3 regions of the Mesorhizobium sp. C395A genome follow, and region 3 is predicted to be linked to each of the others. Evidence: riboswitches for the same ligand, from Rfam matches in the RefSeq annotation. Region 3 holds a riboswitch; each other region holds the start of a gene.

Region 1 (2,954 bases), 1.2 Mb from region 3:
CAGCTTCAACCTTGCCGTCGCGGCTTTCGCTCCCTGCATTCTCCCAAGGCATGGCGAAGCGCTGGACGAGCACCGAAATGGCGAACAAGACAAGCGTGAGCGCGGCGCTGACGGCGACCGCGGCGAGCACCAGATCGGGGCGGAAATTATTTTTGGCATTCAGCATGTAGATGCCCAGCCCCTTCGCCGCCCCCGCATATTCGGCGAAGATCGCGCCGACGACGGCGTAGGTGATGGAGATGCGCAGCCCGGCGAAGAAATAGGGCAGCGCCGAAGGCAGGCGCGCCAGCCAGAAGATACGCCAGCGCCCTGCCCCCATGGCGGCGAGCATCTGCGAAATCTCCTTGCTGGTCGCAGCAAAACCTTCGACCAGCGCGACCATCATCGGGAAGAAGGTGACGAGCGCCACAAGCAGGATTTTTGGCATCAGCCCGAAGCCGAACCACAGCACGATGAGCGGCGCGATCGCGACCAGCGGCAAGGTCTGGCTGACGATCAGCAGCGGAAACAGCGCGCGGCGCAGCGGGGCCAAGAAATCGACCAGCGCCGAAAGCACGAAGGCAGCGACCAACGAGCAGGCGAAGCCGGCTGATGTGGCGCGGATGGTGGGCAGCGTGTTGTCGGCAAGGGCGGCGCGATGCTCCCAGGCCTGCTGCAGCACGCGCGACGGCGCCGGCAGCATGGTGGGCGCAGCGCCACCATAGCGGGCGTAGAGCTCCCACGCCGCGAGGAGCAGGGCGGAGGCGCAGGCGGCGGGGATGGTCTTGGCGATGGCTGCGGCTAATCTCCCCCCTCGAGGGGGAGATGTCGCCGAAGGCGACAGAGGGGGTCGTCTCGCATGGAGCGCCCACGCCTTGCCGATGCGAAAAGGACGTCGGCGCTCCACGCGCTGGGACCCCCTCTGGCCTGCCGGCCATCTCCTGCTCGAGGGGGGAGATTCGTGGGCATCGCGGTCTTCGCCAATCGCCAATGGCTCCCCTCCTCTTTGTGCTGAGGTGTCAGAGGCATCTCCTCCACGCAATGGGTCAGATAAACCAGCCACGGCAATATCCTCGAGGAACGACGCTTGAGCCGCGGCTCAGACGGCGCTCGGGCTGTTCGCCGAGATCGTGATGTCGAGGGTGACGTGGCCGGCGCCGGGGCCGAAGCGGCAGAAGGCCTCGTTGAGCGTGGCAAACACCGCACCGGCATCGCCACGCAATTTGGTGCAGAAGTTCTTTGGGCGCTCAAAGACGCCGGACTGTTTCAGGAAATCGATGCAGCCGTAGATCTCGTCCATATGGTCGCCCGTGCCCATAACGTAGAGCGAGAACTGCGCCGCCACCGGCTGGCCGGTCGACGGCGTGGCCTGGACAGCGCGGATCGCGGCGATCTTGCGCTCGTCCAGCGGAATGGCGGGGCCGCCGGTCTCGTCGGAGCGGCAGATCGGATCGTCGGGCTCGCCCGGACAGCCGCGCGAGACCGCCGCCGAAAGCACGCAGTGCTTGCCGCTTTTGGCCGCCGCGACGAACAGGTCGCGCATGGCGGGAAACAGCACCTCGGGCGGCCCGACCATAAGGGTCGAGATGTCATCGGTTTCGATCCGCAGCCGGTCGCGCCAGGGATCGAGCGCGCCGAGCGCGCCGAGGATGACGCCGACGAAATCGTCGGTCATGGGATAAAGGGAAATCTGTGCGCCTGAAAACATCGCCCGCCTCGCTCCGCTGGTATTATCCAGATCAGCTTTAGGGTCCGAAGGCTTGCCGCCCTCATCTCAGCCCCGACCATACGGAGCACCCCTGTGGATGAGCGGGTTAAAGCATTGTTCGCGACAGTGGGGAAGCCGTTTGTTGAAGGCACTGCGGCAAAGTGTTTTGGGCCAGACGGGCCGGGCGCCCGGGCGTTCAGAGCGACTCGTCAGTTCGTTGCGTTATAAGATTTCCACGAATTTCTTATAACTGCGTTGAAATTCAAGCTGATAAACGTAATTATAAGAAAACGGCAGAGCCTCCGCGCAGCCCTTACGGTTTCTGGATTTCCTTATCCGCGACCCCATCCGAACTGTGCTGCTGCATCGCTGGGGCTTGCCTGTGCTGGTCCCCTCGCCCCAGCGCTACGCCATCCACAAGCTGATCGTCGCCTCGCGACGCGGGCCGAGCGCTGGCGCCAAGCGGGAGAAGGATCTCCATCAAGCGCGCCTGCTGACCCAAGCGCTCGAAGCCACACGTCGCCAGGACGACCTTGCCTTCGCCTTCATGGAAGCGTGGGACAAGGGCGAAAACTGGCGCGAGACGATCCGGCGCGGCCTGAACCTGTTCGACGCCGACACGAGGGAAACAGTCAACACCATCCTGGGAAAATCCCTCCGCGAAATTGGTGCGAGTCCTGAAGGATTCACGATGCGTGATTAGCTGAAGCGACCGCTGCTATATTCATTGTCATCGTCCCAACTGTACGAATTGGCTTGACGCTCATTCGTACATAAAGTACGATATCTCTTTTCGCAGAGAGGAATGTCCTTGAGCACAGCGAACCATGTTGCCTTCGCCGATCTCTCTCGTCCTTTGCCGTCATCTCCGTCGTTGCCGCCGCCTTTATTGCCGCCCCCTTTGTTGCCCTTGTCATTCGATCAGTGCCAACGCCTCGCCGGGGCCTGGCGAATGGCCAGCCAGGACATCGCCGACGACATCCGCTTCATCCGCCAATATCTGAAAGTCGTTGCCGAGAAGGACGAGAGGCTGTCGACCGGCACCCTTGTTCACAGCCGCGCCTATGTCGAGGCCTGCGCCGGCTGGCTGCCACAGACCGTGACGCGCTATCTGCGCCACCTGCGCCAGATCACCGAATGCGAACTGGCTATGACAGCTGCCGGGATTCGCTTTGCGCTGTCGAGTTATGCCTGGGAGGCATGAGGGCGCCTGTCGCGAAACACAAGGAATTGCGCTGCCCATCGCAGGCGCAATTCGTCAGGTTGA
Region 2 (2,954 bases), 1.8 Mb from region 3:
CGACGCGATCGCCGCGCTGGATGCGGGTCGAGAAGCCCTTGACCACGGTCAGGTCGCCAAAACTCTTCTCGATGTTCTTGGCCTCGATCACCAGCTTGCCGGATTCGGCGGCGTCGCTGGCCACCATGGTCGCCGAGCCCTCGGCGCCGCGATGGCCGCGAAAACGCTGGCGCATGGTCTGCAGTTCGCCCAGGCGGCGCATGTTGCGTTTGCGGCGAGCCGTCACGCCATAGCGCAGCCAATGCTCCTCGCGCACGATCTGGCGGCCGAGCTTGTGCTGTTCGCGCTCTTCCTCTTCCAGCACAAGGTCGCGCCATTCCTCGAAATGGCCAAAGCCCTTGTCGAGGCGGCGGGTCTGGCCACGGTCGAGCCAGACAGTGGCGCGCGAGACGCGTTCGAGGAAGCGACGGTCGTGCGAGATGACGATCAGCGCCGAAGACGTCCGGACAAGCTCTTCTTCCAGCCATTCGATGACCGACAAATCGAGATGGTTCGTCGGCTCATCAAGCAGCAGAATATCGGGTTCGGGCGCCATGACGCGGGCAAGTGCTGCGCGGCGCGCCTCGCCGCCGGAGAGATCGTTGGGGTTCTCCGTGCCGGCGAGGCCGAGATGCTCCATCAGATATGTGGCGCGGTAGGGATCGTCGGCAGGCCCAAGCCCGGCCTCGACATAGGCGCGCACATTGGCAAAGCCGTCCATGTCGGGCATTTGCGGGAGATAGCGCACCGTTGCCGAAGGCTGGCGGAAGACCTCGCCGTCTTGCGGCTCGATCAGACCAGCAGCAATCTTCAGGAGCGTCGACTTGCCGGAGCCGTTGCGGCCGACGAGCGCGATCTTGTCACCGGCGGACGCCGTCAGTTCGGCGCCATCGAGCAGCGGCGTGCCGCCAAAGGTCAGTCTTATGCCGTCGAGGTTGAGAAGGGGCGGGGCCATGTCAGCTTTCAGGCAAGGGGTAGGGGTGGGCGAGCAGCAGCGCGCGGCCATGGCCGAGCGCGATTTCGAGGCCGCCCCCGGTCGTGTTGGACTTGACCTCGTTCGAGATGGTCAGCGACGAGCCGAACACGACCTCGACATGGTCGAGCGGCCACTTCGCGCCGGACACGGTGAGGCCCGAAAGATCGGAAAAGCCGAGCACCGAAAACAGCGTTCCGTCGGCATAGTCGAAGCCGGCCTTGCCAGGCAGCAGAGGGGCGCCTTCCTGCGCTCCGCTGGTCAACAGCAATTTTGTGCCGGCCTCGGCCAGCCGCAGGCTGAGCGCCAGATGGAGGAAGGCGTGGTCGGCGCGCTTGCCGCCGAAAGCGCCGGCCAGCACCAGGCTGGTGGCGCCGCGTTCCAATGCCGCCGCGATCGCCAGTTCGCCATCGGTCTTGTCCTTTTCGGGAGGAAACACCTCCCGCGGCACGGCGGCGAGATCGGCAGGCAGGTCCGCCGGCACGGAATCGAAATCGCCGACCCACAGCTCCGGCATCACGCCGAGCAGGCGGGCATGATCGATGCCGGCGTCGGCGGCGATGACGCGCGTGCCCGCGACCTGGCGGTCGAGCCGCGGCGTGCGGACGAGATCGCCGCCAAGCAGGATGGTGAATGTGCTCATATCCGCTGGCCCTTACCAGCCCCGCCGACGAAACGGAAGGCCGAGCGGCACCGTCACTCTTTGTTGGAGCATGATCTTTTTCCGGAAACGGATTCCACTTTCCGGGATCACGCTCGGGCAAACTTCCACTTGCGTGGCACCTTGGCCGGGCCTATGTGTCGAAACGCTCTAACGGGGTGCCGGACGCGATCTTCGCGGACCGGCTGAGAGGCAGTCTCGCCAACCCGCTGAACCTGATCCGGTTTGTACCGGCGGAGGGATTAGACGCTTCGGACAGCCCGACGCCTCAATTCCTTTCAACACGAATGAAGGAGGCGCCGATGCGCATTTTTTTGTCCCGTCTTGTCCCAGCGCTTGGGCTTGCTGTTTCGCTACTGGCAAGCCCTGCGTGCGCGCAGGAAAAACTCACGATCTATACCTATGAGAGTTTCACTGCCGACTGGGGTCCAGGCCCCCAGGTGAAGAAGGAATTCGAGGCCGAGTGTGGCTGCAGCGTCGACTTCGTCTCGGTGGCCGACGGCGTCGCGCTGCTCAATCGCGTCAAGCTCGAAGGTGCGTCGACCAAAGCCGATATCGTGCTTGGCCTCGACACCAACCTCACCGCGGAAGCCAAGGCTTCCGGCCTGTTTGTCCCACATGGCGCGGTGGCTGAAAACAACGTGCCGGGCGGCTGGAGCGACGACACTTTCGTGCCCTACGATTATGGCTATTTCGCCGTCGTCTACGACACCGAGAAGCTGAAGAACCCACCGAAGAGCCTGAAGAAATTGGTCGAGGGCGATGCCGCCGACAAGATCGTCATCCAGGATCCGAGGACGTCGACGCCGGGCCTTGGCCTGCTGCTGTGGGTTAAGTCGGTCTATGGCGACAAGGCGCCGGAAGCCTGGGCGAAACTCAAGGGCAAAGTGCTGACGGTGACGCCGGGCTGGAGCGAGGCCTACGGCCTGTTCACCAAGGGCGAGGCGCCGATGGTGCTTTCCTATACGACGTCGCCGGCCTACCACATGGTGGCGGAGAACACCGGGCGCTACCAGGCGGCCTCGTTCGAGGAAGGCGAGTATCTGCAGATCGAGGTCGCCGGCATCACCACCACGGGCGCGAAGAATCCGCTGGCGGCGAAGTTCCTGGCCTTCATGACCGGGCCGAAATTCCAGGATGTCATTCCGGAGACCAACTGGATGTTCCCGGCCGGGAAAACCGACAAGCCGCTCAATCCGGCTTTTGATAGGCTGGTCAAGCCGGCGAAGACCTTGCTGTTCAGCCCGGAAGAGGTCGCGGCAAATCGCAAGGCCTGGGTGGATGAATGGCTGGCGGTGATGAGCAAGTAGATTTGGCTGTATAGTCAAAAGATGAGTGCTC
Region 3 (2,954 bases):
AGCCGGGACGAAGGCCGTCGCCGAGCGAGAAGGAGACGTCATAAGCGCGGCAGATGTCGCAAATCTCCGCGAAGTGCTCGTAGAGGAAGCTTTCCCGGTGAAGGTGCAGGCACCATTTGGCCATGATTGAGCCGCCGCGCGAGACGATACCCGTCACCCGGTCGACCGTCAGCGGGATGTAATGCAGCCGCACGCCGGCGTGGATGGTGAAATAGTCGACGCCTTGCTCGGCCTGTTCGATCAGCGTGTCGCGGTACACCTCCCAGGTCAGATCCTCGGCAATGCCGCCAACCTTCTCGAGCGCCTGGTAGAGCGGCACCGTGCCGATCGGCACCGGCGAGTTGCGGACGATCCATTCGCGGATGTTGTGGATGTTGCGGCCGGTCGACAGGTCCATCACCGTATCGGCGCCCCAGCGGATCGCCCACACCATCTTTTCGACCTCTTCGGCCATCGACGATGTGACGGCGGAGTTGCCGATGTTGGCGTTGATCTTGACCAGAAAATTGCGACCGATGATCATCGGCTCGCTCTCGGGATGATTGATGTTGGCGGGAATGATCGCGCGTCCGCGCGCCACCTCGTCGCGCACGAATTCGGGTGTGACGAAATCGGGCAGCGTCGCGCCGAAAGCCTCGCCGTCGCGCTCAAGCTTTCCGCGCAGGATCTCGCGACCAAGGTTCTCGCGGATGGCGACGAACTCCATTTCGGGTGTGATGATGCCGGCGCGCGCATAGGCAAGCTGTGTCACCGCCTTGCCGGCCTTGGCTCTGAGCGGCCGGTTGCGAACGGGAAACTCCGGTGTCAGGCGTTCGCCCACCGCGAATCCGTTGTCTTCCGGCCGGACATGGCGGCCGTCATAGGCTTCGACATCGCCCCGCGCGATAACCCATTTATGGCGAATCCGCGCGAGGCCCTTTTCGATGCTGGTTTCGACTGTCGGGTCGGTATAGGGGCCGGACGGATCGTAGACGATGACGGGCGGTTCGCCCGCCGTCGGATGGACGGAGATTTCGCGCATCGGCACCCTGATCTGCGAGTGGATGGTACCGAGCTTGTGGATTTTCCGGGAGGCGGGCAGCGGTCCCGTCGACACTGCGGGGGTGAGGGCATTCATCTTGAGCTCCTTTGCTCATGCATTGGAGACCCAGTTCTGTGCCGGAAGGATGAAAAGACGCTTCTGTAGACCCGCCGAAACAGGACCTCGGGCGTAAACTCCCGCAAAGCGCTTGCACCGTCCCTACGCCAGTATGAACTGGATCAGGTTCAACGGGTCACTGCGCCGCGAAAGCCAGCAGTATCTCAGCCCCTTGCCGGGACTCCCCTGGTGAATGCCTCAGGTTGAACGGGCCGGCGCGGCTTTGTCAAGCGCATTTGGCCCGCCCACTGTCAAATCAAGGACCGCGTCGTCTTCTTGGCAAATCAGGCATCTGCCCCTGCTCTGTTCCACATCCTATTTGGGTGCAAGGCCACCACTCAGCGGAACCCTCAGAGAAGGAAACCGTCCAGATTTGGCTAGACTGCTCGACGATAAGTCCAGAGCTGTGCCGGCGGTATGTTGCGGACGACGAAGTCATAGTGGGAAACCACGTAACGGTCTGGCATCTTGATCACCGGCGACAGAGGTCCGTATGTGATCTGAATCACGGGCCGGCCGGCAGGAATACGGGCAAGCAGATCCTCAACCAGCGCGACACGCTGTTGCATTGGAAAGCTCAACAGCGGGACTGCACTTATAACGCAATCGAACTGTTCACCTTTGCGCTCACCCAGAGCTTCGTCCAGCGCAAATGCGTCGCCCAATCTGAAGTCCACATTCGGGAAGCGTTGCACCAGGCCGTCGTAGAAAATCCTGGAATATTCGACTGAAACCAGCTGGTGCGGCTTGATTCCCCTAGCCAGGATCGCCTTTGTGATGACACCGGTTCCCGCGCCAAGCTCCAGAATTGGCAATCCTGACCGTGGGTTCACCACGCTTGCCATCCGGCGTGCCGCATAAACCGAAGTGGGAATAAGGGCTCCCACGCCCTTCTTGTCCTTCTGCCAGCCTTTGAACAATTCAACTTCTTCCTCAAACCTTTTGCCGAGCCGCTCCTTCAGTCGCAAAATCATATCTTCTCCTTGCGTCAGCCGCTTACCCAACGTCATGAATTTGGCAAAGCGCGTTTTGGCCAATCTCGACACCCTTTACAAGCCCGTTAAGACTGCTTGCGTGTCACGACGCGGTCAGCATGAATTGCCCCTTAACGCACTTTCATGTTTGCTGGGCCTATGTCTCGCCCTCGCTTGCTGCCCGAAAAAAGTTTCCCGAGCTATGCGTATCTGCCCGGCAAATATCCGCATCCGGTGCGTGATCCCTTGGGCCACAGTTACCGATCAGATCCGGTGACCGTCGCCGTTGGCGAAGCGCTCGGCTCAGATGTGTTTCTCTGGGGAATCGACCTTTTCAACCACGGTTACTACTGGGAAGCCCATGAAGCCTGGGAGCCTCTCTGGCAGGCTGCGAAACAAAGCGCTCAGCACCGCCTGTTCTTCAAGGGACTGATCCTGTTGGCGGCGGCCGGCGTGAAGATCCGTGAGGGAAAGCGGGTCGCTGCGGCGCGCCATGCGACAAGAGCTGCAGGGCTTTTTCGTCAGGTGGTGAGAGTGCCGGGCGGCCTGTTTGAGAAAGCACTGGGAATGACACCCGCCGCGCTCGCTGAACATGCCCAAGCGATCGTAGCTTACCCGGTTGTTCTGCGGGAGCCAAAGCCTGCCCAGCCTGAGCCCGTCTTTGATTTCATACTCGCACCAGTATCCGAGAGCGTTTGATCGGCAATTCAGTGGTCCAAGCTAACTTTGTCAGCAGGAAACGGGGCCTTTGAAAACCGCTCACCACCCGCATGCGTCACAAACAATAAGAGTGCAGTAATGTTTATAGGCAACTCGCGGCCGCTTCGATGTCGATGGTCTGA

What was found. A riboswitch is a leader RNA that binds a small molecule or an ion and turns the genes downstream of it on or off. The one in region 3 is predicted to bind thiamine pyrophosphate.
Region 1: linked by a shared signal. The riboswitch ahead of NLY37_RS03865 (YkoF family thiamine/hydroxymethylpyrimidine-binding protein) and the one ahead of thiC (phosphomethylpyrimidine synthase ThiC) in region 3 are both predicted to bind thiamine pyrophosphate.
Region 2: linked by a shared signal. The riboswitch ahead of thiB (thiamine ABC transporter substrate binding subunit) and the one ahead of thiC (phosphomethylpyrimidine synthase ThiC) in region 3 are both predicted to bind thiamine pyrophosphate.

What each region holds. Positions count from the first base shown of each region.
Region 1 is NZ_CP100473.1:791,639-794,592, reverse strand. Features, by position in the region: gene NLY37_RS03870 (ABC transporter permease) at 1-823, opposite strand, end outside; gene NLY37_RS03865 (YkoF family thiamine/hydroxymethylpyrimidine-binding protein) at 1,079-1,687, opposite strand; TPP riboswitch at 1,678-1,790, opposite strand; partial or broken gene NLY37_RS03860 (GSU2403 family nucleotidyltransferase fold protein) at 1,992-2,390, shown strand; gene NLY37_RS03855 (hypothetical protein) at 2,640-2,891, shown strand.
Region 2 is NZ_CP100473.1:4,221,459-4,224,412, reverse strand. Features, by position in the region: gene NLY37_RS20665 (ABC-F family ATP-binding cassette domain-containing protein) at 1-934, opposite strand, end outside; gene NLY37_RS20660 (thiamine diphosphokinase) at 936-1,595, opposite strand; TPP riboswitch at 1,758-1,872, shown strand; gene thiB (thiamine ABC transporter substrate binding subunit) at 1,916-2,923, shown strand.
Region 3 is NZ_CP100473.1:5,982,702-5,985,655, forward strand. Features, by position in the region: gene thiC (phosphomethylpyrimidine synthase ThiC) at 1-1,117, opposite strand, end outside; TPP riboswitch at 1,220-1,336, opposite strand; gene pmtA (phospholipid N-methyltransferase PmtA) at 1,516-2,112, opposite strand; gene NLY37_RS28990 (DUF309 domain-containing protein) at 2,287-2,811, shown strand.